Regions from separate parts of the Streptomyces sp. NPDC059037 genome, predicted to be linked through region 1. Evidence: riboswitches for the same ligand, from Rfam matches in the RefSeq annotation. Region 1 holds a riboswitch; the other holds the start of a gene.
The links. A riboswitch is a leader RNA that binds a small molecule or an ion and turns the genes downstream of it on or off. The one in region 1 is predicted to bind S-adenosylmethionine.
Positions count from the first base shown of each region.

Region 1 (15,304 bases):
GCGAACGCGACGTGCACCACCCGCTCCCGCCACTCGGGGTGGTCCTCCAGGAGCTGTCGATACGACTGCAGCCCCCGCACGATGTTCTTCGACAGTTCGGTCCGGTCGACGCGGACGATCACCCGCCGACCGGCACCCACCTGCTCCCGCAGCGCGACCAGCCGCTCCTCCACATCCGCCCGCCGCGACCGCTCCCGCAGGAAATCCGCGTCCGCCCCAAGCCCGTGCACCCCGATCCGCGTCCCCGACGTACCGCCGAGCGCGTCCACGCAGCACGCGGTGAACGCGTCCGCCCACCGCCCCGTCAGGAACGCCGCCCGGTCGGCGCCCAGGATGCCCCGCAGCAGCTGCTCGGCGACGTCGTCCGGCAGCATCCGGAAGTAGTCGACCGGCGCCCACGGCGTGTGCGAGAAGTGGCCGATGCGCAGGTCGGGGCGGAGTTCGCGGAGCATCCCGGGCACGAGCGACAGGTGATAGTCCTGGACGAGGACCGCGGCGCCGGACCCGGCACTCTCCGCGAGCGCCTCCGCGAAAGCCCGGTTGTATGTCTCGTACGAGGCCCACTGCGCCCGGAACTCCGGGCCGAACGCCGGTTCCAGCGGGGTCTGGTACAGCATGTGGTGGACGAACCAAAGGACCGAGTTCGCGATCCCGTTGTACGCGTCGGCGTGCACGCCCTCGTGCGACCCGGCGTCGATGTCGAGCATCCGTACGCCCGGCTCGGCGACCCCGCGCCGCACGGCCTCCCGGTCGCCGTCACCCAGCGCCGCGCAGACCCACAGGGCGTCCGCCTCGTCCCCGATCGCGCTGAGCCCGGAGACGAGTCCGCCGCCGCCCCGCTTGGCCGTCAGCTCCCCGTTCTCCTCCAGGGTGTACGTGACAGGGCCGCGGTTGGACGCGACGAGGACCTGGGCGGCCGGGGCCGCTGCCTGCTCGGAGACCATGTGCCGAAATCTAGCCCCTCCGGGGAAACCTCAAACGTACGGCCGGACCCCCGCGGGGACCCGGCCGTATACGTGCCAGGAGCAAGCAGTCGCGCGAAGACCCGAGCGCCTGGCCGCGCCTGCACCCGCTGGGCGCGTGGCTACGCCACGCGGCGTTCCGCGTACTCCGCGATGTCGGCCATCGGCGGCCGCTCCTCCGTGTCCACGGCGTGGGTGCGCGGCGCGAATCCGTGCTCGTCCCGCTCGAACTGCGTGAGCTCGGGGCGTACGAGGTGTCCGCGGGCGAGCCGCAGCTGTGCCGTCCGGTAGATCGCCGCGGCCATCCGGCCCAGCGCCTGACCGTCCTGGTGACGGTGCTTGCGCACACCGACGTCGACCTGCGCGAGCGCGTCGAGGCCCACCGTGTGCAGCGCGTCGACAAGGAGGCCCAGCTCCACTCCGTAACCGACGGGGAACGGCAGCCGTTCGAGCAGCGACCTGCGCGCCGCGTACTCGCCGCCGAGCGGCTGGACGAAGCCCGCGAGCTGCGGCCAGTGCATGTTCAGCAGCGGGCGCGCCATCAGCTCGGTGACCCGGCCGCCCTGACCTGCTGCCTCGCCGAGGGGCCGGTCGTACATCGCCTTCACGAAGTGCACATCGGGCTCGGTCAGGAGTGGGCCCACGATGCCCGAGACGAAGTCCGCCGAGAACTCCTTCAGGTCCGCGTCGACGAACGCGACGATGTCACCGCCGGTCACCAGGAGCGAACGCCAGAGCACCTCGCCCTTGCCGGGCACGGCCGGGATGCGGGGGAGGATCTCGTCCCGGTGCACGACCCGCGCGCCCGCGGCGCGCGCGACCTCGGCCGTGCGGTCCTTCGAGCCCGAGTCGATCACCACGAGCTCGTCGACGAGCGGGGCCTTCTCGACCAGCTCACGGCGGATCTCCGCGACGATCTCGCCGACCGTCTCCTCCTCGTCGAGCGCGGGCAGCACGACACTCACCGACGTGCCGGACGCCTTCTTCGCCGCGGTGAGCCGGTCAAGCGGCCGGTCGGCGACGGACCAGGAACGCCTGCTCAGCCAGCGCTCGGCCTCTTCCAGCAAGGTCAGGGTCCTCTCTGTGTGATCCATCTCGCGGTTCGGACGACTATCTCAAGCGTCCAGGCCTTCGGTTACAGTCTTGAACAACGCGGATGACCATCGCATGTCGGGGGCCATCGCGTAACAAATGCACCGGGACCGCGAGCCCGGCGCCATAGCGCTCATCCAGAGGGGCAGAGGGATACGGCCCGTTGAAGCCCCGGCAACCCTCCCGCCGACCGACGAGGTCACGGTGGGGAAGGTGCCAATTCCGTCTCGCGGCGAGATGCGCCGCGGGGAAGATGAGGAGAAAGGGCCTCGCCTCCATGGCTGCGCAGACTGTCGCAACGAACGACACCACCACCACCGCTACGAACTCCGTAGACCTCGGCCCCGCTTCGGGCCTCTCCTGCCGCGAGTGCGGCGAGCTCTACGCCCTCGGCCCCATCTTCGCCTGTCAGGCCTGTTTCGGCCCGCTCGAAGTGGCCTACGACCTGCCGACCGGTGACCCCGAGGCGCTCCGCAAGCAGATCGAGTCCGGCCCCGCCAACATCTGGCGTTACGCGCCACTGCTCCCCGTCCCCGCCGACGTGGCCGACAAGCCGAACCTGAACCCCGGCTGGACCCAGCTCGTCAAGGCCGACAACCTCGCCCGTGAACTCGGCGTCGAGCAGGGCAAGTTGTTCGTCAAGGACGACTCGGGCAACCCCACGCACTCCTTCAAGGACCGCGTCGTCGCGCAGGCGCTCGAGGCGGCGCGCGCCTTCGGGTTCACGACTCTTTCGTGCTCCTCGACGGGCAACCTCGCCGGTGCCGTCGGCGCCGCCGCGGCCCGCGCCGGCTTCCGCTCCTGCGTGTTCATCCCGCACGACCTGGAGCAGGGCAAGGTCGTCATGGCCGCGGTGTACGGCGGCGAGCTCGTCGGCATCGAGGGCAACTACGACGACGTGAACCGCTTCTGCTCCGAGCTCATCGGCGACCCGCTGGGCGAGGGCTGGGGCTTCGTCAACGTCAACCTGCGGCCGTACTACGGCGAGGGCTCCAAGACCCTCGCGTACGAGATCTGTGAGCAGCTGGGGTGGGTCCTTCCTGACCAGCTGGTCATCCCGATCGCTTCGGGCTCGCAGCTCACGAAGATCGACAAGGGTCTGAAGGAGCTGATTGCGCTTGGCCTCGTGGAGGACAAGCCGTACAAGATCTTCGGCGCGCAGGCGGAGGGGTGCTCGCCGGTGTCGGCGGCCTTCAAGGCGGGCCATGACGTCGTACGCCCCCAGAAGCCGAACACCATCGCCAAGTCGCTGGCGATCGGCAACCCGGCCGACGGGCCGTACGTCCTCGACATCGCGCGGCGTACGGGTGGTGCGGTGGAGGACGTGAACGACGAGCAGGTCGTCGATGCGATCAAGTTGCTCGCGCGGACGGAAGGCATCTTCGCGGAGACCGCGGGCGGGGTGACGGTCGGCGTCACCAAGAAGCTGATCGAGGCGGGCCTCATCGACCCCTCCCTCACCACGGTCGTGCTCAACACCGGGGACGGCCTCAAGACCCTCGATGCGGTCGCCGACACTTCGCAGGCCACGGCCACCATCCGGCCCAGCCTTGATGCGTTCCGCGCCGCTGGGCTTGCAGGCTGAGCTTGTTCGCTTGTCTGCGGGACCGTTGTGGCTGGTCGCGCAGTTCCCCGCGCCCCTTTCAGGGGCGCTCCCTCCCCGTATCTCAGAGGTGAACCCCATGAGCGTCAACGTCCGCATCCCCACCATCCTTCGCACCTACACCGGCGGTCAGGCCGAGGTCGCTGCCGAGGGGGCGAACCTCTCCGAGGTCATCGCCGACCTGGAGAAGAAGCACGCCGGTATCGCCGCCCGCGTCCTGGACGACCAGGGCAAGCTGCGCCGCTTCGTGAACGTGTACGTCAATGATGACGACGTCCGTTTCGAGCAGGGTCTGGAGACGGCCACTCCGGACGGCGCGGGTGTCTCGATCATTCCTGCCGTCGCCGGAGGCTGACCATCGAGCACAGTGCCGGCGGCTGATCCTTTACGCAAGCACCCTGTGTTATCTCAATTGCCCCCTCCGCGAGAGAAGTGGAGGGGGCAATTCCATGTGGTTGAGCGCGGTACAGTTGGGAAACGAGCTTCTCCGTTTGTGCCGAGCGCATATACGAAGTCGGTCTGGTGCCGACAAGAAGTAGCCAAAGTGCACTGCCCATTTGAGCCGATCACGGCATTTGTCTGGCCCGACTTGCCCTGAAGTCCGGCAAATTCTCCGCATATTTCCGATCGGGCGTGCCCGGAATTCTCGTCCGATTGACCTGTTGCAGACGGCAGTTGGACAGATACATTCAGCCGCGGTCGACGCGTTCCGGCGCACACCTCCACATCCCATTGGGGGGGTGAGGTCTGACCCGGGTCCGCGAAGTGCGGGCCCGTGCAAGGGCCAGTAATAGGGGAGTTAGGCATGGCTCAGGGCACCGTCAAGTGGTTCAACGCGGAGAAGGGGTACGGCTTCATCGCGGTCGACGGTGGTGCGGATGTTTTCGTCCACTACAGCGCGATCCAGATGGACGGCTACCGCACCCTTGAAGAAGGTCAGCGAGTCGAGTTCGAGATCTCGCAGGGCCAGAAGGGTCCGCAGGCGGACATGGTCAAGCTCGCCGTCTGATCTCGGCGCGATCGGCCACCGACGCACTCACGGCGAGGGGCCCGTATCCCGACAGGGGTACGGGCCCCTCGTGCGTGCCGGGCTCCGTCAGCGGGTACGTCTGAGATCCGTCAGGGGCGCTTGCACTCGCAGGGGTCGAGTGCTAATCATTGGGCTTAGCACTCTCCCAGTGAGAGTGACAGAACTTGGATCGGGTCAGCGAGGTCCGCAGGCCGGGTGGGGCAAGGAACCACACGGCGCGCAGGCCGTCCGTCGCGGGCGCGGGCACGGTCCGTTTGCATTTCCACCCCGTCCGGGAGGACCACTTCACATGGCCAAGATCATCGCGTTCGACGAGGAGGCACGGCGCGGCCTCGAGCGCGGCATGAACCAGCTCGCCGACGCCGTCAAGGTGACCCTGGGCCCCAAGGGTCGCAACGTCGTCCTCGAGAAGAAGTGGGGCGCCCCCACGATCACCAACGATGGTGTCTCCATCGCCAAGGAGATCGAGCTCGAGGACCCGTACGAGAAGATCGGCGCCGAGCTGGTCAAGGAGGTCGCGAAGAAGACGGACGACGTCGCCGGTGACGGCACGACGACCGCGACCGTCCTGGCCCAGGCCCTGGTGCGCGAGGGTCTGCGCAACGTGGCCGCCGGTGCCAACCCGATGGCCCTCAAGCGCGGCATCGAGAAGGCCGTCGAGGCCGTCTCGGGCGCCCTGCTCGAGCAGGCCAAGGATGTCGAGACCAAGGAGCAGATCGCTTCGACGGCCTCCATCTCCGCCGCCGACACCCAGATCGGCGAGCTCATCGCCGAGGCCATGGACAAGGTCGGCAAGGAAGGCGTCATCACCGTCGAGGAGTCGCAGACCTTCGGGCTCGAGCTTGAGCTCACCGAGGGCATGCGCTTCGACAAGGGCTACATCTCGGCGTACTTCGCGACCGACATGGAGCGCATGGAGGCGGCCCTGGATGACCCGTACATCCTGATCGTCAACTCCAAGATCTCCAACGTGAAGGACCTGCTCCCGCTCCTGGAGAAGGTCATGCAGTCGGGCAAGCCGCTGCTGATCATCGCCGAGGACGTCGAGGGCGAGGCCCTGTCCACGCTGGTCGTCAACAAGATCCGTGGCACCTTCAAGTCCGTCGCCGTCAAGGCCCCGGGCTTCGGTGACCGCCGCAAGGCCATGCTCGGCGACATCGCCATCCTCACCGGTGGCACCGTCATCTCCGAGGAGGTCGGCCTCAAGCTGGAGAACGCCGGTCTCGACCTGCTCGGCCGCGCCCGCAAGGTGGTCATCACCAAGGACGAGACCACGATCGTCGACGGCTCCGGTGAGAGCGACCAGGTCCAGGGTCGCGTCAACCAGATCCGCGCCGAGATCGAGAACTCGGACAGCGACTACGACCGCGAGAAGCTGCAGGAGCGCCTGGCGAAGCTCGCCGGCGGTGTTGCGGTCATCAAGGCCGGTGCCGCGACCGAGGTCGAGCTCAAGGAGCGCAAGCACCGCATCGAGGACGCCGTTCGCAACGCGAAGGCCGCCGTCGAAGAGGGCATCGTCGCCGGTGGTGGCGTGGCCCTCATCCAGGCCGCCGCCGTCTTCGAGAAGCTTGAGCTCGAGGGTGACGAGGCCACCGGTGCCGCCGCTGTGAAGCTGGCCCTGGAGGCCCCGCTGAAGCAGATCGCGGTCAACGCCGGCCTCGAGGGTGGTGTCGTCGTCGAGAAGGTGCGCAACCTGACCGTCGGCCACGGCCTGAACGCCGCGACCGGTGAGTACGTCGACATGATCGCCGAGGGCATCCTCGACCCGGCGAAGGTGACGCGCTCTGCCCTGCAGAACGCCGCCTCCATCGCCGCGCTGTTCCTCACCACCGAGGCCGTCATCGCCGACAAGCCGGAGAAGGCGGGCGCCGCCGCCGCTCCGGGCGGCATGCCGGGCGGTGACATGGACTTCTGAGCCTCTTCGGCTCGGTAGGCCAGTCTTCACGTACCGAGGGCGGCACTCCTTCTCACGAAGGGGTGCCGCCCTCGGGCGTTTCTGTACGACCTTCTGTACGAGCTATACGAGCAGCGTCCTGACCGCGACGGCGAGCAGGGCGACGTCCAGGGCGATCGCCACGATCAGGGAGAGCGCCGTGAGAACGGCGAGACGGGACGGGGACACTACGGCTCCTCGGTGAGTGTGTCCGGCAGGGACGTGAGGACTGTCCCGAAGTCCGTGTGCAACGGGGTGCGCCTGGAGGAAAATGAACGCCGTTGAACAGGGACACCGTTGAACGGGGAAGCGGAGGGCGGCCGGTGGCGGGCGGTGCGGGCGGCGACGCCGCGGCCGCGCTCGCTCAGCTGCGCAAGGAGCTGAGGCAGCGGCGCGACAGCGCGGGGCAGACCATCGACGGGCTCATCGGGCGCGCGGCGGCCCACCGCGTCCGCCTTGGCCGCACCACCGTCAGCCACGCCTTCAACGACGGCCATCCGCCGCCCACTTGGCGCACCGTCCACGCCCTGGCCCGCGCCACAGGGGCCGACGGCGACGGCGTCGCCCGGCTGCGGGAACTGTGGGAACGGGCCGCCCGCCGGGAGGACGCCGCCCTGCCGGTGCGGCGCGATGACCGCTCCCCGGCGCAGGCGGTGCTGTCCGCGGGCGACGCGGACCCGGCCCTCCTTGAGGTGCACGAAGCCGTCCTGCCAGGACCCGACCCCGGCGGTCTCCCGTACCTCACCCCGTACCTGAGCCGCCGCCACGACGGAGAGCTGCGCCGCCGCATCGAGCCCGCCGTCGCCGGGGAGTGCTCCGTCCTGGTGATGGTGACCGGCGGCTCCTCCACCGGGAAGACGAGATCCCTGTACGAAGGGCTGCGCGCCCTCGCGCCCGACCGGCCGCTGCTGCGGCCCGAGGGCCACACCGGTCTCCTGGAGCTGCTGCGTGCCGGGCGGATCGGCGCGGGCGCGGTCCTCTGGCTCGACGAGGCGCAGCGCTTCTTCCACGGCGGACCCGGCGCAGAGGCGGCGGCGGACCTGCTGCGGCAACTGCTGCTCGCACAGCGCGGCATCGTGGCGGTGGGCACCATGTGGACCGAACCCTACCAGGAGTTCCTGGCCAGGCCCGACACGGTGACGGACCCGCACAACCGCGTCCGGGCGCTGCTCACGTCCCCCGCCACGCGCAGAGTGACCGTGCCCGACCGGCTGACGGGCCCGGAGCTCGAGTGCTGGGGGCTGCTCGCCGAGTCCAGCGGGGACCAGCGGATGACCGCCTCCTTGAACGCGGGGTGGCGCGACGGTCTTGTCGTGCCGCACCTCAGCGGCGGGCCCGAGCTGCGGGATGCGTTCGGCGCGGGCCCGGGTACCTGCTTCAGCCACGTCGAGCACGCGCTCATCAGCGCGGCGCTCGCGGCACGCGGCCTGCACCACTACGCCCCCCTGCCCGGCGCCCTCCTGTCCGCTGTCGCCGACGCCGCGCTCGATGCCAGGCACCGGCCCGCCGACCCCGACTGGGCGGCCGTCGCGCTGGGCTCCCTCTGCTCCGGGGTGCGCCCCGACGGCCGCCGTACGGACATCCGTTCCGTACTGACCGCGTTGGTCGCCGTACGGACGGCCGCGGGCGGCGATGCGGCGTACGAGCCCGCCGACTACCTGGAGCAGGCGCTGCGCTCCGAGGAGGCGCTGCCCGCGCCGACTCCCGCGCTGTGGCGGGCACTTGAGGAGCACACGACGGACCCGCACGAGCTGCTCGTGGCGGCCAGGGAAGCCGAGCGGCGCGACTTCCGGAAGCAGGCGACGCTGCTGTTGCGCCGGCTGATCGCCGCGGGCCACCCGCATGTGCTGGAGATCCTGTTCCTCACACTGCCCCGCCAGGTGTGGCGTGGCGAGGAGTTGATGCTCTGGATCGCGGAGAACGCCGGGCTCGTGTCGCGCGAGAGCACCCGCGCCTTCCTGTGGAGTGTGGCCCGCGCGAAGTGGCAGGCTCCCGTGGACCGGATCGTGCGGCGGGCGGTCGCACGGGTGGACCTGACCGATCCGGAGCAGGTCGCCGGTCTGCTGGCCGACCTGACGCAGATCGGCCAGGAGGCGGCGCTCCTGGACCGGGATCCGATGGGCCGGGTGCGGCTGCCCGAACCACAGCTGGCCGCATGGCTGTTGGGACACCTGACGCGCCGGGGCCACCTGGACGCGGCCGTCCGGCTCGCCGACCGGCTGCTCCCCGGTGCCGACCTCGGCGACGCGGGGCTCGCCACCGCGCTCCTGGCGCTGCTGCATGCGGTGGGAGACCGGGGCGCCGACCTCGCCGCCGTGGCGCGGGAGGCGGCGCGGCGCGTCGACGTGGGCGACCAGGAGGGCGCCTTGGAGGTCCTTGAGGAGCTGGTCGACGCGGGCGAGCCCGAGGCGGCGCGGCTGCTGGCAGGCCGGGTCGCGGCCGGTGCGGACGTGAGCGATCCGGAGGCCATCGGGGTCGTACTCGACCAGTTGCGCTTCTACGACGGGATGACCGACGCCGCCCGCCGCCTCGCCGAACGAGCCGCGGGAAACGTCGAGTTGAGGTCTTCGGAGGACGTCGCGTTCATGCTGGACGGGCTGCGTGCCACGGGTGTGGCGGGCGCCCTGACGGAACCCTTCGCCCAGGAGGCGGCACGGCACGTCGACGTCACCCGGGCCGCGGGCGTCACCCTCCTGCTGTGGACGCTGGGCGAGATGGGGGAGGCGGAGGCCGCGGCGCGGATCGCCGACCGGGCCGTGGCGGAGGGGGTGGCCCTCGGAGATCCCGAATGGGCCGCGTACTTCCTCGCCGAGGTGGCCAAGCTCGGCAGAACGGACGCGGTCCCGGCGCTTGCCGAGCGTGCCGTGACGGAGGCCGACGCAGGCGACACGCGGGTGAGCTTCCTGCTGGGCGAACTGCGCGACATGGGGCGGCCCGACCTGGTGGAGCGCCTTGCGCGGCGCAGCGCCGAGCGGGGCGGCGGTCTCACGCTGGCGCGGCGGTTGCGGGATGCCGGGCAGGACGGATGGGCCGAGCGGGTCATCGACGGGCTGCTCACCCGCTCCCGTGTACGCACCCGTGACGCGTACCAACTGGCCCTGTTGCTCAACGAGTTGGCGGAGGCCGAGGAGTACGCCGCCGCCGCTCGGCTGGCCCGCGACGCCGTCCCCCAGGTCTCCGTGGAGAGCGTCCAGGGCGCGGACGCCCTGCTGGAAGCGTTGCGCAAGGCGGAGCTGCCGAAGGAGGCGGAGCGTCTGGAGGCCCGGGTGGCGCAGCGCCCGGCGCCGCGCGTCTGGTCGCCGAAGGCCCCGTACGGCCTGGAGACCGACGGAAGCCCGGCCGAGCCGTGGACGTGGGACGAGCTGCCGCCTGTCGACGAGGCGTGGTGCCGCGAGGCGCGGGCGGCGGCCCGCGAGACGCGGTGGCTGTGAGCCGGCCCTGCTCCCTCATGAGGCCCCGCTCCATCATGAGGCCCCGCTCCGTCACCCGGAGCGGGGCCCTTGCCGCCCGGCCGGGCCGGGCCGGGCTACGGCAGCCGGTCCATGATCCAGGTGCAGAGTTCCTCGGTGACCAGGGTGTGGCCCTCGTTCTGGGAGGCGCAGAGGTACTCGTCCAGTTCGCTGTCCTCGGAGTTCTCCGGGAAAGGCTCGTACAGCTTCTGATGGGTGTCGACGTCACGCAGGGCGACCGCGCTGACGGCGGGCACGAAGCAGTGCTCGCGGATCTCGGCCTCCGAGCCGAGGCCGATGATCGCGGGGATCTTGTTCAGCTCGTCGGCGAGGATGCCGAAGCCCTCCAGGGTGCCGCCGGGCGCACCGTCGATCTCGGGCAGCCCCGAGGTGCGGATCTGCGGCTTGCGCAGGGTCACCACGCGTAGCTGCGCGACGAGTTGGTCCTCGCCCGCGGGCTGGGTGTAGAGATGGGTGCCGGTGATGGCCAGGCCCTTGCCGTGGAATGCCCGCACGCCGGGGTCGATGCCGTTGCCCTCGCCGGTGCGTACGCCGTTGGCCACGCCGATCTTCCGGGGCTGCCGCGGCCAGCCGCCGACCCGCTCCAGCTCGGCGATGAACTCGGTGCGCGCCTTGTCGGTCTCGGGGCTGTCGTCCCACTCCGCGATGTGCTGCCACAGGAGCTGGCGGGCGGCCGGGCTGTTCATCTGGTTCGAGAAGGCCGAGTTGAGCTTGCGGATGTAGTGGGCGAAGGACTGCAGGGCGATCGGGATCCAGGCGCCGCGGTGCGGGCTGTCGTAGGAGAAGTACAGCGCCGTCCGGTGATCCTCGCTGTCGTGCTCCATCTTGGCGAGCGCGTACCGCGTGACCAGGCCGCCCATGCTGAACCCGCCGACGGCCAGCGGATGGCCGCTCTTGCGCCGCGCGATCGCCTCGCGGATGGCGGCCCGCGCGACCTCGGCGTTCTCCAGGATGGACGCGCTGCGCTCGTCGAAGCCGATCAGTACGACGTCACGCCCGCGCTGCCGCAGCTCGCTGATGAACGGGTACGGGCCCCGCTCCAGGATCTCCCAGGAGTAGTCCAGATCGCTGGGCCCCGTGTTGAACCCGTCGCCGAGGATCACCGGCTTGTCCAGGCCGAACTTGGGGTTGGCGAGGTACACCCAGGCCTTGCCGCCGGGCAGCGTCCACTCCTCGTCCGGGGCGGGCGCCTCTTCGAGGACCTCCCGGGGGCCGGGCGCCAGGGTGATGTTGGCGGCGGACCTCAGGGCTTCGGCGATCTGCTCTTCGTCGGTCTCGCTGGGCTGGTTGGGCTCGTTGGGCTCGTTGGGCTCGGTCATGAAGGTCCCCTCCGGGAGTACCGGTGCGATGGAGTGCGATGACGTACGCGTGGTCATGACGTTCGGTGCCATCTTTGGTACGCCGGGTAGCCGTCGGCAGCCGGTCCCCGCGATCCGCGCCGGGGCCAGGAGCCTTTCGGACAGGGCGACTTCGGCCGATTACGCGTGTGACGCGAGGGGCGTTCCCCGCCGACCAGGGGCGTACCTGGGGCACCGGCGCCGCGGCCCGTGCCGACCGACGGCGCGTCGGCCAACACGGCGCCTGGACCGGCCGCCCGCACCCCGCCGCGGCACGGAAACTCTGTCGCGAAGACGACCGGGCCGCGTGACGGTGGCTGTTCACCACCCCGTGAGGGGCAGTGACCTATGTCAGGGGCTTTTCGTTTCCCTTGGCATGAAGATCACCAAGATTCTGCTGACGGGTGCCGCCGCCGCGGCCATGGCGGGCGCCTCCGCTTCCGGGGCGCTCGCCCAGGAGCACGACAACCTCAACGTCAACCACCTCGTCCCCGACACCGCGGGGGTGAAGACCCTCAACGGCTCGGGCGACACCGCCCTCAACGACGCCAGGCGCGCGGTGCGGGGCGTCAGCGAGTCACCGGACGCGCTGGCCCACGTCGCCAACATCACCGGCAAGATCGATCAGGAAGCGAAGACCGCGCTCGCCCCTGACCAGTAGGGGCGAGCAGCCCGGCGGCGGTGTCGGCCAGGTCATGGCAGGCGAGGGCCGTGTACGGGGTTAGCGTCGGCGGCATGGATGGTGATCACCGGCGTTGGCGCCAGTGCCTGCTCAGCGGGGCGGTGTTCGCCGTGTGCATGGCCGGCACCACACTGCCGACCCCCCTCTACAGCCTCTACCAGGACAAGTTCGGGTTCTCCGAGCTGACGGTCACCGTCGTGTACGCCGTGTACGCCTTCGGGGTCATCGGCGTGCTGCTCCTGGCGGGCAACGTCTCGGACGTGGTGGGCAGGCGTCCGGTGCTGCTGTGGGGCCTGGCCTGCGCGGCGGCGAGCGCCGTCTGCTTCCTGTCCGCCGTCGGGATGGGCTGGCTGTACGCGGGGCGGCTGCTTTCGGGACTGTCCGCCGGGCTGTTCACCGGGGCCGCCACGGCGTACGTGATGGACAGGGCACCGTACGTCGGCGCCTCCCGGGCCACGTTCGTGGCGACGGCCGCCAACATGGGCGGTCTCGGCTGCGGTCCGCTGCTCGCCGGTGTGCTCGCGCAGTACGCCGCCTGGCCGCTGTATCTGCCGTTCGCCGTGCACCTCGCACTGGTCGCCGCCTCGGCCGTCGTCCTGCTGCGGCTTCCGGAGACCGTACGGGAGCCGCGGCCGCTGAGCACGGTACGACCGCAGCGGCCCGGCGTGCCCCCGCAGGTGCGGGCGGTGTTCGTACCCGCGGGGATCGCTTCCTTCGTGGGTTTCGCGCTGTTCGGGGTGTTCACCTCGGTCAGCCCGGCGTTCCTCGCAGAGTCCCTGAACGTGGAGAACCACGCCGTGAGCGGCCTGGTCGTCGCGCTTGCCTTCTTCGCCTCGACCGCCGGGCAGTTGGCGATCGGCCGGGTCGGGGTGGGGCGATCACTGCCACTGGGCTGCGCCGGACTCCTCGCCGGCCTCGCACTGCTCGCGGGCGCGCTGCGGTGGGACCTGCTGCCGCTGGTGGTGCTCAGCGCACTGGTCGGCGGGTGCGGGCAGGGCCTTGCGTTCCGCGGGGCGCTGTCCGCGGTGGCCGCCGCATCTCCCGAGGACCGGCGCGCGGCGGTGATCTCGACGCTGTTCGTGGTCGCGTACACGGGCATCTCGCTGCCGGTCATCGGGGTCGGCGTACTGACGGAGCCGCTCGGTCTTGAGGGCGCGGGTCTCGTGTTCATCGCGTGCATGGCGGTCCTGGTCTCGACCGCGGGCGTCTATCTGCTGCGGCGGCCGGTAGGGGCTCAGCGGACCGGGAAGCCGAAGGTGTAGCCCTGCTGCTTGAGGCGGGGGAGGAGCGTGCGCAGGGCCTCGACGGTCTGGGTGCGGTCGCCGCCCGCGTCGTGGAAGAGGAGGGTCGGGCCGTTCGGCAGTTCCCGCTCGACCGTGGCGACGATGGCGTCCGTGCCCGGGCGCTCGAAGTCCTTGGTGTCCACGTTCCAGCCCAGGGGGCGCATGCCCCGGTCGGCGGCGAGCGTGCGGCTGTACGGGGTGAAGGCTCCGCCGGGCGCGCGGTAGTACATCGGCCGTACGCCACCGGACGCCTTGGTGATCATGCGTTCGGCGTCGAGTATCTGCTTCGACTGGTAGGCCTTGGACTGCTTGTCCATGGTGGTGTCGTGCGACACCGAGTGGTCGCACAGCCGGTGCCCGGCCGCGACCACCTTCTTCACCATGTCCGGGTGGGCCTGCGCCTGCGTCCCCACCATGCAGAACGTGGCCTTCACGTCGTACTCCCGCAGTACTTCGAGTACTTGAGGGGTCCACTTGGGGTCGGGGCCGTCGTCGATGGTGAGGTTGACGCCGCGCTTTCCCGCCTCCGAGGCGTGCGCGATGGTCTTCGAGACCGGCTTGACGGCGCTGCTCGGCGCCTTCGCCGCCGGGGAGTCGTCCGCCGTACCGGCCTGCGCGCTCCACACCCCCGCGCCCGTGGCCAGCATCGTCACCCCGAGCGCCGCCCCGAGCAGCTTGCCGTACCAGCCCCGCCCGCCACTGTGCCGTGCCATGTCCGCCCCTTTTCCCCGGTCCCTCGCCGCTCCCCGGTCGCTTGCGACCCACCTGGAGGATGAGGCGCGGCGGTCAAGGGATGCGTCTGTTACCGATCACGGACAATTCCGGGGGCGTTCGCGGACAACTCGCCGGGGGGGGGGAAGCCGGGCGGAGGAAGAGAGCGAGGACCGGCACGAGGTAGAGCGCCCAGAAGGCGCTCTGCAGCACGCTGGGGTTGGGCTGGAAGTTGAAGATGCCCTTGAGGAGGGTGCCGTACCAGCTGTCCGGCGGGATCGTCGCGCTGATGTCGAACAGGCGGTTGTCCAGGCCGGGCAGGACGCTCGCCTCCTGCAGGTCGTGGATGCCGTATGCGAGGACTCCTGCCGCGACGACGACGAGCAGGGCGCCGGTCCAGGTGAAGAACTTCGCAAGGTTGATCCGCAGGGCGCCCCGGTAGAACAGCCAGCCGAGCATGACGGCGGACCAGACGGACAGTGCGGTCTCCAGGCCTTCGCGGCCGACGGCGAGGAAGGCGGTCGCCACCAGCGCGCCGCTGCCGATGGCCAGGGCCTGGCCCAGCTTTCCGTGCAACGCGGCCCGCAGATGCCGGGCGGTACGGCGCATCCAGAAGACCATCCGAGGCTGGCCTCAAGGCCCTCACGCAGGCCGATGAGGTAGTTGGCGAACATGCGGTCTCCTTGCAGGGCGGGCTCAGGGCGGGCTCAGGACTGGCTGTTGATGAAGCCGATCAGGCTGGCGCCCCACCAGCCGAGCTGGCTGACGGTGGCGACGGCACCCGACCGGACGAGGAGGCCGCGGGGCACCCGCCGGTCCCGGTACCGGTCGAGGTGCTGGCCGAGCCGGTGGGCGTAGAGGCCGTTGACGGTGACGGCCAGGACGAGTCCGAGTTTGATCAGGGTCAGCGGGGAGTTCAGGTCCGGATGCAGGAACAGGCCGGTGGCCGCAAGACCGGCAAGGCCGAGCCAGATCGGGACCTGGAGCGTGCAGGCCGTGTTCAGGATGTCGGCCAGGCGGCGGCGGCCAAGGAGCCACAGGACGGCGAACCAGTCCACGGCGAGCACCGCGCCGAGGCCGACGACGAGGGCCGCGACATGCAGAAAGCGGGCTACGGTCTGCAGCGCCGGATCGGCGTGGACGTGACCGGACATCCAGCAGACGGCGGCCAGGGCGGCGCAGCTCAGGAAACCCGCGGCGG
Region 1 covers NZ_JBHYIG010000076.1:592-15,895, forward strand. Annotated here, with positions in the region: gene ACFWY6_RS17945 (trehalose-6-phosphate synthase) at 1-944, opposite strand, end outside; gene ACFWY6_RS17950 (glucosyl-3-phosphoglycerate synthase) at 1,085-2,029, opposite strand; SAM riboswitch class I at 2,185-2,314, shown strand; gene thrC (threonine synthase) at 2,308-3,639, shown strand; gene ACFWY6_RS17960 (MoaD/ThiS family protein) at 3,737-4,012, shown strand; gene ACFWY6_RS17965 (cold-shock protein) at 4,463-4,666, shown strand; gene groL (chaperonin GroEL) at 4,977-6,602, shown strand; gene ACFWY6_RS17975 (helix-turn-helix domain-containing protein) at 6,944-10,051, shown strand; gene ACFWY6_RS17980 (hypothetical protein) at 10,147-11,409, opposite strand; gene ACFWY6_RS17985 (hypothetical protein) at 11,804-12,088, shown strand; gene ACFWY6_RS17990 (MFS transporter) at 12,163-13,371, shown strand; gene ACFWY6_RS17995 (polysaccharide deacetylase family protein) at 13,344-14,105, opposite strand; partial or broken gene ACFWY6_RS18000 (FTR1 family protein) at 14,179-14,724, opposite strand; gene ACFWY6_RS18005 (hypothetical protein) at 14,811-15,304, opposite strand, start outside.

Region 2 (15,304 bases), on a different contig from region 1:
GCGGACGGGGCTCTTTGCCGTCCCCGGACCTGGATAGGGTGTCCTTGGCCCATTTATACGAACTCAGGAGCGGCAGATGAGCGCTGTGACCCCCGCAGGAGGCAATACCGCGGCGGGCCGTTCCTGGCCCGACGTACTGAACGGTCTGCTCGACGGGCGCGACCAGAGCGCCGACGACACCGCCTGGGCCATGGACCGCATCATGCGCGGCGAGGCCACCGACGCGCAGATCGCCGGCTTCGTGGTGGCGCTGCGGGCCAAGGGCGAGACGGTCGAGGAGATCTCCGGTCTCGTACGCGCCATGTATGAGCACGCCAATGTGATCAAGGTGCCCGGCGAGACCGTCGACATCGTCGGCACCGGTGGCGACGGCGCCAAGACGGTCAACATCTCCACGATGTCCGCGATCGTCATCGCCGGCGCGGGCGCGAAGGTCGTCAAGCACGGCAACCGCGCCGCGTCGTCGGCCAGCGGCGCCTCCGACGTGCTCGAGAAGCTCGGCGTGAACCTGGAGCTCACGCCGCAGCGGGTCGTCGAGGTCGTGGAGGAGGCGGGCATCACCTTCTGCTTCGCGGTGAAGTTCCACCCGGCGCTGCGGTACGCGGGCGCCGCGCGCGGCCAGCTGGGCATCCGGACCGTGTTCAACCTGCTCGGTCCGCTCACCAACCCGGCCAGGGTGCGGGCCCAGGCGGTCGGTGTCGCCGACCCGCGGATGGCGCCCGTGGTGGCCGGTGTCTTCGCCGAGCGCGGGCATTCCTCGCTCGTCTTCCGCGGCGACGACGGGCTCGACGAGCTGACGACGACGTCGACCTCCCGGGTCTGGGTGGTGCGTGACGGCGCCGTGCGCGAGGAGGCCTTCGACCCCCGCGACGTCGGGATCGACCTGGTGCCCATCGAGGCGCTGCGGGGCGCCGACGCCTCGTACAACGCGGAGGTCGCGCGGCGGCTGCTCGACGGGGAGACCGGGCCGGTGCGGGACGCGGTGCTGCTCAACTCGGCGGCGGCGCTCGTGGCCCTCTCGCCGGGCGAGGGGAGCCTCGTGGAGCAGATCCGGGCCGGCATGGTGCGGGCGGCCGAGTCCATCGACTCCGGGGCCGCGAAGAAGGCCCTGGAGCGCTGGGTGGCGGCCAGCAACCGCTGACACGGGCCCCGCATGTGACGCAAGGCGCAGTCCGGATTCTGGACTGCGCCTTGCGCGTCGAAGATCGTGTGGCAAGATGCTCAACAGGTCATGAGTGACAGCGATTAGGCCCCGGCTTGCTGTCCGGCAACCCTCCGTCCGTGGCGGGGTGCCCCGGGTGAAGACCAGGCCGTACGCAGCAAGGCGTATGGCAAGCGCGGACCCCTGCGCACTCGATGAGTGTCGCATCCCTGGGGTCCTGGTCCTCAAGGGAGCAGTCTCGTGAGCAAGCGAATGCGATAGGGCTTTCCGGCCCCTTTTCCGCACCCCCTTTTCTCTTCATCACTGCACCGCCCTGCGTGTCGCACGGGCGTCGCTGCAGTGAACTCGCCTGCCTTCCCACGGGAGTTCGCCATGTCTGTTTCCGCCGTAGCCGCCGACTCGTCCGTCTGTGCCCCCCTCGCCGTCCTCGGCCGGGACGTCACCGTGCCGCTCGTCACCGGTGGCGAGGTGACCTACGCCGCGCTCGACTACGCGGCGAGCGCGCCCGCGCTGCAGCGGGTGTGGGACGACGTGGCCGCGTACGCGCCGTACTACGGCAGCGTGCACCGCGGGGCCGGGTATCTGTCGCAGCTCTCCACCGACCTGTTCGAGAACAGCCGGGTCACCGTCGCCGAGTTCCTCGACTGCCGCGAGGGCGACCAGGTCGTCTTCACGCGGTCGACCACCGACTCGCTCAACCTGCTCGCCGCCGCGCTGCCCGCCGACTGCCAGGTCTTCGTCTTCGAGACCGAGCACCACGCCTCGCTGCTGCCCTGGCGCGACGCCCGCGTGACGTACCTGAACGCGCCGCGCACCGCCGACCAGGCCGTCGCCACCCTGGAGCATGCGCTCGCCGACCGCGACCCTTCCCCAAGCTCTCAACTTCGTTCGAGCAGGGGAGGCCCCACTGGGCCCGCCCTGGTCTGCGTGACCGGTGCGTCGAACGTCACCGGTGAGCTGTGGCCGGTGAAGGAGCTGGCCGCCGCCGCCCACGCGCACGGCGCCCGTATCGTCCTGGACGCCGCGCAGCTCGCGCCCCATCACCCCGTCTCCGTACGCGAGTTGGACGTCGACTGGGTCGCCTTCTCCGGTCACAAGCTGTACGCGCCCTTCGGCTCGGGCGTTCTCGCGGGCCGCTCCGACTGGCTGCAGGATGCCGAGCCCTACCTCGCCGGCGGCGGCGCATCCCGGAAGGTCGCCCGGCGCACGGACGGCGGCGTGGACGTCGAGTGGCACGACACCGCCGCGCGGCACGAGGCCGGTTCGCCGAACGTCATCGGCGTGTACTCGATCGCCGCCGCCTGCAAGGCGCTGACCGAGGCGGGCTTCGACGAGCTGGTCGCCCGCGAGAACCACCTCATCGCCAAGGTCCGCGAGGGCCTCGCCGAGGTGCCCGCGGTGAAGGTGCTCTCGCTCTTCGGCGACGACGCCCCGCGCGTCGGCGTCATCTCGTTCGTCGTCGAGGGCTGGAACAGCTCGCACTTCGCCGCCGCGCTCTCCGCCGAGTACGGCATCGGCGTACGCGACGGTCTCTTCTGCGCCCACCCGCTGGTGCGCACCCTGCTCGGCAGCGACCCGCAGACCCAGGGCGAGTGCGGTGCCCCCGAGGCCGCGCCCGGCGAGAAGTCGCTGAACGCGATCCGGGTGAGCTTCGGCGCCGGCACCCCTGACGAGCACGTCGAGCGTTTCGTGCGCGCCGTCAAGGAGCTGGTGGCGGACGGCGCGCGGTGGAACTACCGCACCGAGGACGGGCGTTGCGTGCCGGACACCACCGGGGCCTGAGTCATTGAGGACGGCAGCCGGGTGCCGATCTGGATCATCCGCAGGGCCCGCTCGGTCGCGTCGGTGAGGAACTCGCCGCCCCGGCCGAGCGCCTCCGTGAGCGAGACCGGGGCGGGCAGGATCGCGCTGTAGGCGTCCACGCCGGCCGCCCGCACGTGGTGCGCGCCCTGGCCGATGGTGCCCGCGAGGACGAGCACCGGACGGCCCGACCGCTTGGCGCGCCTTGCCACCTCGGCGGGGATCTTGCCGTGCGGCGTCTGGTGGTCGAGGGCGCCCTCGGCGGTGACGACGAGGTCGGCGCGGGCCAGGCGGGCGTCCAGGTCCAGGTGGTCGAGCAGGACGTCGAAGCGGGGGAGCAGCTCGGCGCCCAGCGCGGCGAGGCCGGCGCCGAGACCGCCGGATGCGCCCGTGCCGGGGCCGAGGGCGAGGTCCGTCGTGGCGTGCAGGTCGCGGGTGAGGAGGTGCGCCCAGTGCTCAAGGGCGGCCGCGAGCACCTCGACCTGGGCGGGTGTGGCGCCCTTCTGGGGGCCGAAGACGCGGGCGACGCCGCGCTCGCCGGTCAGGACGTTGAAGGGGTTGCAGGCGACCCGGATCTCGGTGTCCTTCAGGCGGGGGTCGAGGCCTGCCGGGTCGATGCGGCTCAGGCGGGTCAACTCACGTCCGCCGGGCGGGAGTTCCCAGCCGTCCGCGTCCAGGAGCCGGGCGCCGAGCGCCTGCAGGGCGCCCGCGCCGCCGTCCGACGTTCCGGAGTCGCCGCAGCCCACCAGGATGCGGCGGGCCCCCGCGTCCAGGGCGGCGCCGATCAGCTCGCCGACGCCGTACGTCGTCGTGGCGCCCGGGTCGCGCAGATCGCGCGGGACCAGCGAGAGCCCGGCCACCGCCGCCATCTCGACGACCGCCGTGCCGTCGGGGAGCAGCGCGAAGTGCGTGCCGATCCGCTGGCCGACGGGCCCCGTCGCGGGCAGTGCGACCAGGCGGCCGCCGCCGGTGGCGGCCAGGGCGCGCGCGGTGCCCTCGCCGCCGTCCACCAGGGGGATCAGATCGGTCACCGCGTGCGGGACGACACGGCGTACTCCTTCGGCGATGGCCTCGGCCGCGGAGTGCGCGGACAGGGACTCCTTGAAGCCGCTGGGGGCGATGGCGAAACGGGTCAGCATGGGGGTCTCCAGGGCAGAGGGAACCGATGGGCGAGGGGGTAGCGCCCGAAGGGGCGCGGGGCTGTGACATTGGCGGCTCCGCCGCGAAGGGGGTCCCCCCTGTTCGAGCGCAGCCGAGAACGTGGGGGAGCGACCAAGCCCCCACCGGCCCGCAGGTGACGTTCCAGCACAGCGCTCAGCGAACGGGCACGCCGAGCAGCGGCCACAGCGCGACGGCGAAGAGCAGTACGAGCGCGGCCGTCAGCGGTGCCAGGACCGCGGAGAGGCGCAGCAGGTCGCGCGGGGTGTAGGTGGGGGTGCCGGGGATGTCGGCGAAGAGCGTGACGGGCTTCGCGGAGGCGGGCAGCGTGTGGCAGAAGCCCGCCGCCGCGGTGGACGCCAGGGCGGCCGCGACGGGGTTGACGCCCGCGCCGACGGCCGCCGCGACGACCAGCGGGACCAGGACCGAAGAACGCGCCGAGCGGGACTGCAGGACGAGGTGCGCGGCCGTGCTGACCCCGACGACCACGGTCAGGAACAGCCAGGGCGGCACATCCAGCGGAACCCCGCCCACCAGCCACTTCGCCGCCCCCGAGTCGGCGAGCGCGACGCCCATCGCCATCGTCGCCGCCATGAAGAGCAGCAGCGACCAGGGCACCGTCTTCAGGGCGTCCTTCAGGCGTACGGTGCCGAGTGCGGGGGAGGATGCGACGACCGCGCCGATCAACGCGACCACGGCGGGCGGCACTTGGTGCAGCGGCTCGCTGCACCAGAGCGTGACGACCGTGGCGAGCAGCAGGGCGCAGCGGGTCTCGGCGGGCTCCCAGGGGCCGGTGACCGGCTGCTCGCTGTGCTCCTGGAGCTGCTCGACGGTGATGTGCACGGGACCCTTGCGGTCCGCGCGCCGCGTCGTCGTCAACAGGACGGCCTCCGCCGCCAGATGGGACGAGGCCATGGCGAGCGGCAGGCCGAGCAGCAGCCACTGCGTGAAGCCGATCCGCTCCCCGGTCGCCTCCCACAGGACCGAAACCGTGATCAGATGCGCTCCCGCGCCGATCAGGGTCGCGACCGCGGAGAGCAGGATGACGGTCGGAAAGAGCAGGGCGAGCATCACGACCAGGCGCTTCCGGTCGGCGAGGACCTTGGCGAGGGCGAGGAAGACGGGCAGCGCGAGCGCGGCGCGGCCCGACGTGGCCGGCACCGCGAAGGCCGTCACGACGAGCGCCGCCGTCGTCAGATGCGTCAACTGCCGTACGCTGCGCGCCCCGCTGACCAGAAAGGCCGCCGCCCGTCCCGCCAGACCGCTGCGGGCCACGGCCGCCGCGAGCACGAAGGCACAGATCAGCAGCCAGACGGTCTCGTCACCGAGGGTGCCGAAGAGCGTGTCGCTGCTGATCACCCCGGTCGCGGTGAGCGCGAGGCCGGCGCCCAGCGCGATGTACGTGTCGTCGATCGGCGTACCGATCCACGCACAGGTCGCCAGGGCGAACACGGCGAGCGTGAGGCGGGCGTCGCCGCTCAGGCCGGGGAAGTTGCCGGGAACCACGAGCAGCGCGCACAGACTCAGCGCGATGCACAGCGTGATGGCTTGGCGGGGATTCAGGGTCACACAGGAAGCCTCGGGCCCCGCCGTGAGCCCTCAATGAGCCTGAGATGAAAGGAACTTCACCGGGTGATCCGGGCGCTCACTCCGGCAGGCCGGGCGCTCACCCCGGCAGCCGGTACCCCATCCCGCGCACCGTCTCCACCCGCTCCGCGCCCAGCTTCTTGCGCAGCGCCCGTACGTACACGTCCACGATGTTGGACCCGGGGTCGAAGTCGTAGCCCCACACATGGGAGAGGATCTGCTCCCGCGAGAGCACCTGCCCCGGATGGCGCAGGAAGAGTTCGAGCAGCACGAACTCACGTGCCGTCAGGTCCACCGTCCGCTCGCCCGAACGCGCCCTGCGGGTGCGCAGATCCAGCGTCAGATCCCCGCCGCGCAGCACCGTCACCTCCGGGGCGCCCGCCGCCGTGCGCAGCCTCAGGCGCACCCGCGCGAGCAGCTCCTCGAAGCGGAACGGCTTGGTCATCCAGTCGTCGGCGCCGCCCTCAAGACCCGCCACCGTGTCCCGGACCGAGTCGCGGGCGGTCAGCACGATCACCGGGGTCGTCACCCGGGCCTCGCGCAGCTGCCGAAGGACAGTGAAGCCGTCCTTGCCGGGCAGCCCGATGTCCAGGACGACCAGGTCGAAGCCGCCGGTCAGGGCGTAGTCGTAGGCCGCTTCGCCGTCGCCGACGACGCTGGTGGTGAAGCCGTTGGCCCGCAGGCCCTTCTCGACGAAGGAGGCGATGCGCTCCTCGTCCTCGACGATGAGAATCCGGTTCATGGCAGTCCTGGTTCCTGTTCTCGCAGTACGAGTACGAAGGTGGCGCCGCCGGAGCCCGACGCCGTGGGCCGCAGCTCGACCCGGCCGCCGTGCCCTTCGGCGATCGCACGCACGATGGCGAGGCCGAGCCCGGCGCCGGTGGCGCGGGCGCCGCGGCGTGCGGTGCCGCGCCGGAACCGCTCGAAGATCACCGCCGCGTCCTGCGCCTGGACGCCGGGCCCGCTGTCGGCGACGTACAGCTCGATCCGGCCCGCCGTGCTGCGTGAGCCGATGCCGATGCGCTGGCCGGGGACGGTGTGCTGGACGGCGTTCTGGGCGAGCTGCACCATCGCCTGGGTGATGCGCTGCGGGTCGAGACCGGTTTCGCCGTCGGCCACTTCGGCCAGCTGCCAGTCGCGGTCGCCGAGCGCCCGCGCCTTGACGAAGACGTCCGCGGTCAGCTCGGCGAGCTGCACCGGCTCGGGGGTGACGAAGTCGGGGCGCTCGGCCTTGGCGAGGAGGAGGAGGTCCTCGACGATGCGGCTCATCCGGTCGAGCTCCTCCATCACGATCCGGACGGTCTCCTCGCGCTCGCCCGGATCGTCTCCCATCAGCTCCAGATGGCCGCGCACGATGGTGATGGGCGTGCGCAGCTCGTGCCCGGCGTCGTCGACGAACTCGCGCTGCGCGGCGAACGCGCGCTCCAGACGGTCGAGCATGCCGTTGAACGTCTCGGCGAGCGCCGCGATGTCGTCCCGCCCCTGGACGGGGATGCGCTGGGTCAGATCCTGTTCGGTGAGCTGCGCGGCGGTCGTACGCACCAGACGCACGGGCTTGAGGATGCGGCCCGCGACCGCCCAGCCGATGCCGGTGGTCATCAGGAGCGCGACCCCGGAGATGGCGAGCAGCATCGTGAACACGTCGCCCGCCTTGGCCTGTTCGCCCGCCGGGTGGAAGGCGACGACGAACGCCGCCGCCGGATGCCCCGCGCTCGCCGCGATCTCCACCTTCGCCCAGCGGACCTCGCCGCGGTCGCGGTGCAGCGTGCCGGTCGCGTCGGGGGACTCGAAGACCGTGCGCAGGGCGGCGGTGTCCTCGGCGAGCGGATGGTCGATCCGTGGCTCGCGCGACTGCTCCTTCTTCGCGGGTGCCTTGCCAGGGCGGCCGACCAGACCGAGGAGCTCCTCGTCGGGGTCGGCGTACTGCCGGGACAGGAAGAGCCGCAGGAGGGGGTCGGGAGCACTGAACTTCTCGCCCGTGTGCGGATCGACTCCTTCGCGGGCGAGGTTGGTGAACTCCGCGGTCTCCTGGGCGAGCAGCCGGTCGATGCGGTGGTCCACGTCGCGCAGCAGGACGGAGCGGGTGGTGGCCGCGACCGCGGTGAGCGCGACGGTCATCACCACGAGCAGCCAGAGCAGGATGCGGACACGGGCGGATATCCGGCGGTGCGGGCGCTCAGCCGTCGTCACCGGGACCGTCGTCGTCGTTGTCGCCCCGGCCGCTGCCTTCGCTGCCGTCGTCGTCGTTGTCATCGCCCGGGGAATTCTCGCTCACCGGCGGTGGGGACACCGTCTCGTCGCTCGGCGTCGGCCGGGGGGCGGTGGGCTTCGAGGACGGCGCTGAAGGCGAGGACGTCGAGGACGGCTTCGAGGACGGCGAGCCGCTGTCCAGTTCCACCTTGGGCGGCGCCTTGGGGGGCTCGGGGCTGTCGGTCAGTACGTAGCTGGTCGTGGCGATGCCGAGGGGGATCGCCACGACGGCGGCCAAGGCGGCCATGCGGTGGGAGAAGACCATGACAGCGAGGGTGCGGGGCGCAGCGCGTCGGCAGCATGAGCCGCAGATGAAGAAACCCTCATCCGACGCCCGTGCGGAGGCCTAGGAGTCGAGGCCGATCGCGAACGCCGCCTCCAGGTCGTGCTGCGAGTACGTACGGAACGCGACATGCGTGTCCGTCGCCTCCACGCCCGGGATCTTGCTGATCTTGCCGGGGATGACATCGGCCAGGTCGTCGTGGCGGCCGACGCGCACCATGGCGATCAGGTCGTAGGTGCCGGTCACGGAGAAGACCTCGCTGACGCAGTCGAGGGCGGAGATCGACTCGGCGATCTCGGGGATCCGGTCCACGCTGGTCTTGATGAGCACGATCGCGGTGATCACGGCTGACTGTCTCCCTCGGTAGCCGGTGCTGGCCTCTTCACTCTATCCGTCCGGCCATACCGCACCCACGCGTAGAGAAAGCCCAGCGAGAAGCCCACCAGGTGGGCCAGATAGGCGACTCCGGGACCCTGCCCGCCCTGCAGCGCGGCGAGCCACTGCAGCGTCACCCAGAACGGCAGCACCACCCAGGCGGGAAAGCGCAGCGGAAGGAAGAAGAGGAACGGGAAGAGGCTGGTGACCCGCGCCTTGGGGAAGAGCCGCAGGCAGGCGCCGAGCACCGCCGAGATCGCCCCCGACGCGCCCACGAGCGTCTGGTCGGAGCCGGCGTGCGCGGCCGCGTAGGCGAGCAGGGCGAGATAGCCGCAGCCGACGTAGAAGAGCGCGAACTGGAGGTGCCCCATCCGTTCCTCGACCATCGCCCCGAACACGTACAGGAAGAGCATGTTGCCGAGCAGATGCACCCAGCTGCCGTGCACGAAGAGCGCGGTGAGGGGGCCGCGCGCGGCCCGCGGCACCCCGCTGATCAGTTCGGAGGGGACCACCCCCCACCGCGCGAAGTAGTCCTGCTGCGCGGCGAGCAGCTGGTCGCCGGTGCCGTAGACGGGGTTGAACCCGGACACGGGGGAGATCATGAAGACCAGACAGCAGGCGACCATCAGGCCGTACGTCACCGGGGCCGACTGGCCCCTGATCAGCCGGACCGCCGTCGCACCCCATGTGTTGATCATGAACAGAGCATGACGTAAGGGGTGCTACCCGTACAGACCGCCTCGCCGCTGTGGAGGCCGCCGCATGGAGACCCTTACAGGCCTTAGGGTTACGGGCACCACGCACCATGGAATCCCGAAGGAAAGCGAACAGCCACGATGACGGTTCCTCTGCCGACCGACACCACCCGGTGGCGCTGCACGCTCTGCGGCAACCTCACGCGTTTCGACGTGACCCGCTCTTCGAAGGTCGTCGAATATGTGCACCTCGACCTGGCCGGTGAGTCGAACGTCGAGGAACGTGAGGTGGTCAGTGAGACCATCGAGTCGGTCCGCTGCCGCTGGTGCAACGCGGTGGACAAGGTGGAACTCGTGGACAGGCCGGGTGCCGGCTCCTGAGGGAGCGGGCCCCGCACAGCTAGTGGGGTGAGCGATGGTGGAGAGCGCGAGCGGGGAGCCGGACGACGGCGCCGCTGAGGTGCTCGACCGCCCGCTGCCCGACGGAGTGCGCCGCCGGGTCGTGCAGATCGTCTCGGACGGCTTCGGTGGTCTCACGGTGAGCGAACTGCCCGCACAGCTGCGGCAGTACGCCCGTTTCACGCCGACCCGGCGCACCAAGTTCGCCGGCAACGCGATGGCGGCCGCCCTGGAGGGCGACCTGCTCTTCCGGCAGCGCATCGGCGAACGTCTCAGAGAGGCGCAGCCCGAGCTCACCGGCGCCCTGGACGCGGGCTCCCCGCCCCCGGCCGCGGACCCGCTCGACGTGGCGGCCGCGGCCTATGTGTTGCGCCCCACCGGCTGGGTGAAGCTGGTGACCGCCGCGGGCGAGGAGGCCCAGCGGGCGGACGCCGAGCGCGTCGACGACGAGACCCGGGCCGAGCTGGAGCGGCTGCGCGAGGAGCTCGCGGCGGCCCGCGGCCAGACGAAGGCCGAGACGGAGCGGCTGCGCACGGAGCTGGAGTCGGCGAAGAAGGAAGCCGAATCGATGCATCGCAAGCTGCGCGGCGCACTGAGCGACGTCAAGCGCGGCGAGGCGGCGCTGCGCAAGGCGGCGGCCGAGGCCGACGCCGTACGCGCGGAGGGCCAGGCGCAGGTGTCCGCCGCGGAGAGCGAGAGCCGGCGGCTCAAGGCCCGGCTCAGCGAGACCGAGGCGGCGCTCGAAGCCAGCCGCAGGGCGGCGCGCGAGGGCCGCAGCGTCGAGGACATGCGGGTGCGGCTGCTCCTGGACACGGTCCTGGAGGCCACCCAGGGGCTGCGCCGCGAACTCGCCCTGCCGCCCGTGTCGGTGCGGCCCGCCGAGACCGTGGACGCCGTCGAGCCGGGGCGGATGACGCCGAAGGACATCGCGGCCCGCGCGCTCTCCGAGAACGATCCGGCCATCCTCGACCAACTGCTCGCGCTGCCGCAGGCGCATCTGGTCGTGGACGGCTACAACGTCACCAAGACCGGCTATCCCACGATGCCCCTGGAGAAGCAGCGCCTCCGCCTGCTCGGCTCGCTCTCGCAGCTCGCCGCCCAGACCGGCGCCGAGGTCACCTGCGTCTTCGACGGGGCCGAACTCGCCGCGCCCGTCCTGCTCGCGCCGCCGCGCGGGGTGCGTGTCCTTTTCTCCAAGCCGGGCGTCACGGCGGACGAACTGATCCGCCAGCTGGTGCGCGCCGAGCCTCCCGGGCGCCCCGTGGTCGTCGTCTCCACCGACCGCGAAGTGGCCGACGGGATCGCGAAGGCGGGGGCGCGGCCCGTCGCTTCCGTCGTGCTCCTGAAGCGGCTTTCGCGCGGCTGACGTACGCCCGACTCTGTGCGGCTAAGGGTGCCTGAGTAACTCCTGTTCCCTATGCCCGAATTGGGGCGACGCTCACGCAACGTAGCGTCAAGTGCCCATCACCGCCTGTGCGTCAACGGTAAAGAATGCGCCCGACCGGCCACTTTTTGCTGATCAGGATTTGAACTGATCACAAGAACGTCACTAGGGTCTCGCCTCGAACCTCCGCTCGGTGGATCGCCCATCCGGGGTGACAGCGGTGGTACCCGCCCACCGGGTTTCGGTAGGCGGCTGGAGGAAGAAGGAGCCGCCTTCGTGGCGTCCCACCGTCGACCCAAGCAGCCGAGCCGCGCCCGTGTGACCGTGCTCACCGCAACCGCCGCCGCTGCCGTGGCACTCACCTCGCAGGCCGCCAACGCCTCGCCGAGCGAGAAGCCGAGCAAGGACGAGGTCAAGTCCAAGGTCGACAAGCTCTACGAGGACGCGGGCCGGGCCACCGACCGGTACAACGGCGCCAAGGAGAAGCAGGAGAAGCTCGAGAAGGAGATCGGCGAGCTTCAGGACAAGGTCGCGCGCGGCCAGGAGGACCTCAACGACCTGCGCAGCGGCCTCGGTTCGATGGCCAGTGCGCAGTACCGCTCCGGCGGCATCGACCCCTCCGTCCAGCTCTTCCTCTCGGCCGACCCGGACGACTACCTCGACAAGGCGTCCACCATGGACCAGTTGAGCAGTCAGCAGGTCGAGGCGCTCAAGAAGGTCCAGGACAAGCAGCGGACCCTCGCGCAGGAGCGCAAGGAGGCGTCCGACAAGCTCAGCGACCTCGCGGAAACGCGCAAGGAACTGGGCAAGAAGAAGAAGGAAGTCCAGAGCAAGCTCGGCGCCGCCCAGAAGCTGCTCAACACGCTGACCGCCAAGGAGAAGGCCGAGCTCGCCGCCAAGGAGCAGCGCGCGAGCCGCACCGCCGGCGACCGCGTGGACCTCGGCAAGGAGGCCCCGGCATCGCAGCGCGGCCAGGCCGCCCTGAGCGCCGCCGCCACCCAGCTCGGCAAGCCGTACGTCTCCGGCGGCAGCGGCCCCAACTCCTACGACTGCTCCGGCCTCACGCAGTGGGGTTACAACCAGGCCGGTGTGCAGATCACCCGCACCACCTACACCCAGCAGAACGACGGCACGAAGATCGGCCGCTCCGAGCTGAAGCCGGGCGACCTGGTGTTCTTCAACAGCCTCGCGCACGTCGGCTTCTACGCGGGCAACGGCCAGGTGCTGCACGCCCCGAAGCCGGGCGCCGTGGTGCGCTACGAGTCGATGTCCACCATCGGCTCCTTCCAGTTCGGCGTCCGTATCTGATTTCCGCTCGGCGGTCCGTATCCGAAACGACCGGCGTGCCGCCCGAACGGGCGAATTCCGCCAACTCCTGCTGACCCCACGCCCCGTCGGTGACCTGCGTCTCCGGCGGGGCGTCACGTTGTGTGCACGGCCAGGTCTTTGGCCGTGACGTGATCCCACGGCTACTGTCGCGCGCATTCCCCCGACGGATCGGGGGTTCGCCAGCGGAGGGAGAGCGGCTTCCCGTGGGGTCCCATCGTCGTCCCGCACAGTCCGGCCTTGACCGGAGCGCGCGCGTGACCGTCTTCTCGGCAGCGGCGGCCACCGCGGCCGCCGCACTCGGCGCCGCACCGGCGGGCGCAGCGCCGCAGGACACTCCGTCCGACATCAAGGCCAAGGTGGACCGCCTCTACGAGCAGGCCGAGCAGGCCACCGAGTCGTACAACAAGGCCGGTGAGCGCGCGGACAAGCTGCGCGAGCTGGTCCGTCTCGCCAAGGACAGCGTCGCCCGCGGGCAGGAGCGCATCAACACGATGCGCGGTGCCCTCGGCGCGCTCGCCGGGGCCCAGTACCGCTCCGGCGGCATCGACCCCTCGCTCGCCCTGATGCTCTCCTCCGACCCCGCCGGTTATCTCGACAAGGCGGCGGCGCTCGACCGCATCGGTGCCCGGCAGGCCGACGAACTGGCCGATCTGCAGAAGGCCCAGCGCGCCCTCGCCCAGGAGCGCACGGAGGCCACCCGCAAGCTCGTCGACCTCGAGGAGAGCCGCAAGGCGGTGGCCCGCCACAAGCGCACCGTCGAGCACAAGCTCGCCAAGGCGCGGCGGCTGCTCAACTCGCTGTCCTCCGACGAGCGCGACGCGTACGACAGGGCGTCGCGCTCGGGACGCGGCGAACTGCCCGATCTCGGCGACGCGGTGCCCGCGTCGTCGCGGGCCGCCGCCGCGATCGCCGCGGTGAGCTCGGCGGTCGGCAAGCCGTACGTGTGGGGCGCCAACGGCCCCTCCGGCTTCGACTGTTCGGGCCTCACCCAGTGGGCGTACGCACAGGCGGGCGTCGGCCTGCCGCGCACCTCGCAGGCGCAGCGCTACGCCGGGCGCCAGGTGCCGCTCGGCCAGGCGCAGCCCGGCGACCTCGTCACCTACCGCGACGACGCGAGCCACATCGGGATGTACATGGGCAACGGCCAGGTCGCGCACGCGCCCTACCCCGGCGCGACCGTGCGCTACGACCCGGTCGGCATGATGCCGGTGTCGTCGGTGACGCGGATCTGACCGGCGGCGGGCCGCCCGCTGCCCGTACGATCTGAATCATGGCTGGTCGCGGGCGTGGGTCGGGAGTCCTTGCACTCTGCGTCGCGCTGCTCGTCGGATGCGGCGGTCCTTCGGCGCCCGACGCGGCGCCCGGCGACGTGCGCAGGCTCCTCGACCGGCGCGCGGAAGCGGTGCTCGACCGGGACGCCGCCGCGTACCGCGCGACGGGCCGGCCCGCCGAGGCCTACGACAACCTCCGTGATCTCCCGCTCGCGTCGTGGGGGTACCGCCTGACCGCCTTCGACCGGGACGGCGCGCGGGCCACGGCGACCGCCGAGCTCCGGTACCGGATCAAGGGCTATGACAGGGCCCCGCTGAGCACGACGCGCACGCTCTCGCTCCAGGAGCGCGACGGACAGTGGTACGTCGCCGCCGAGCGCCCCGCGAAGAAGGCCACCGAGCAGCTCTGGGACCAGGGGCCCGTCACGTCCGTGCGGGGCGACCACAGCCTCGTCCTGGGCGTCGGGCGCGGGGACCGGGCCACCGCGGAGCTGCGCTCGTACGCGGATCTCGCCGACCGCGCGGTGCCGTCGGTGCGGGACGCCTGGCGCGGGAAGTGGCCGGGGCAGGTCGTCGTCCTCGTGCCCAAGTCCCTGGACGGCATGGCGGGGCTGCTGGGTGCGCCCGCCTCCGGCTACCAGGGGATCGCGGCGGTGACCACGGGGGAGGCCGGCGGCTCCGGGCAGGCGCCCGCCGACCGGATCATCGTCAACCCGGAGGCGTACGGCGTGCTCGGTGCCTTCGGCAAGCAGGTCGTCATCACCCACGAGGCGACCCACGTCGCGACCCGCGCGCACACCTCGCGGGCCACCCCGCTCTGGCTCTCCGAGGGCTTCGCCGACTGGGTGGGCTACCGCGGCACGGGCCGGACCGCGGCACAGGCCGCGCCCGAACTGCGGCGCGCCGTCCAGGAGGAGCGGCTGCCCGCGGCGCTGCCCGAGGACGGCGACTTCGGCTTCAGCGGGGACGCGGGGAAGCTGGCGCAGGCGTACGAAGGGGCGTGGCTGGCCTGCCGGATGATCGCCGACCAGTGGGGCGAGGAACGTCTTACGGCGTTCTACGAAGCGGTCGGCGACCACAAGAAGCGGCCCGGCGCGGTGGCGGACGCCCTGCGGGATGTCCTCGGCCTCACCCCGGAGGAGTTCACGGCGAGGTGGCGTACGTATCTGCGCGCTGAGCTCGGCTGACCCCGGCGGGCTCCGGACCGTGTTCCCGGGGCTCGGACACCGTCCGCCGCCACAGGCTCCGGCAGGCGAGCAGCGCCGCCGCGACGAGCAGACCGTTGCGTACGAAGAGCAGCGCGATGCCCAGCGGATCACTGGCCACCACGTGCGAGAACCAGACGGGGAACTCCAGGAATGTCACGAACGTGGCCGCCAGGACGAGCCGGGCGGGCAGCACCATCCGGCTCGTACGGAACGCCAGGCACACGGCGGCGCCCCCCACCAGCCAGACCATGTACTGCGGGCTGATCACCCGGCTCGTCACGGTGAACAGGAGCACGGCGACGAAGGCCGCGTCCGCGACCGTGCCCGCCGACCAGGCACGCGCCCGCAGCCGCCACAGGAGCAGCCAGCAGCAGGCCGCCACGGACAGCGCCTGCGCCGCCGT
Region 2 covers NZ_JBHYIG010000156.1:2,121-17,424, reverse strand. Annotated here, with positions in the region: gene trpD (anthranilate phosphoribosyltransferase) at 77-1,141, shown strand; SAM riboswitch class IV at 1,228-1,344, shown strand; gene ACFWY6_RS27855 (aminotransferase class V-fold PLP-dependent enzyme) at 1,535-2,944, shown strand; gene ACFWY6_RS27850 (glycerate kinase) at 2,896-4,101, opposite strand; gene ACFWY6_RS27845 (SLC13 family permease) at 4,277-5,689, opposite strand; gene ACFWY6_RS27840 (response regulator transcription factor) at 5,787-6,449, opposite strand; gene ACFWY6_RS27835 (ATP-binding protein) at 6,446-7,960, opposite strand; gene ACFWY6_RS27830 (small secreted hydrophilic protein) at 7,884-8,222, opposite strand; gene ACFWY6_RS27825 (Lrp/AsnC family transcriptional regulator) at 8,304-8,585, opposite strand; gene ACFWY6_RS27820 (rhomboid family intramembrane serine protease) at 8,582-9,313, opposite strand; gene ACFWY6_RS27815 (hypothetical protein) at 9,452-9,691, shown strand; gene ACFWY6_RS27810 (NYN domain-containing protein) at 9,726-11,075, shown strand; gene ACFWY6_RS27805 (C40 family peptidase) at 11,370-12,401, shown strand; gene ACFWY6_RS27800 (NlpC/P60 family protein) at 12,626-13,654, shown strand; gene ACFWY6_RS27795 (hypothetical protein) at 13,693-14,880, shown strand; gene ACFWY6_RS27790 (glycosyltransferase 87 family protein) at 14,837-15,304, opposite strand, start outside.
Region 2: another riboswitch for S-adenosylmethionine. It lies ahead of ACFWY6_RS27855 (aminotransferase class V-fold PLP-dependent enzyme); the one in region 1 lies ahead of thrC (threonine synthase).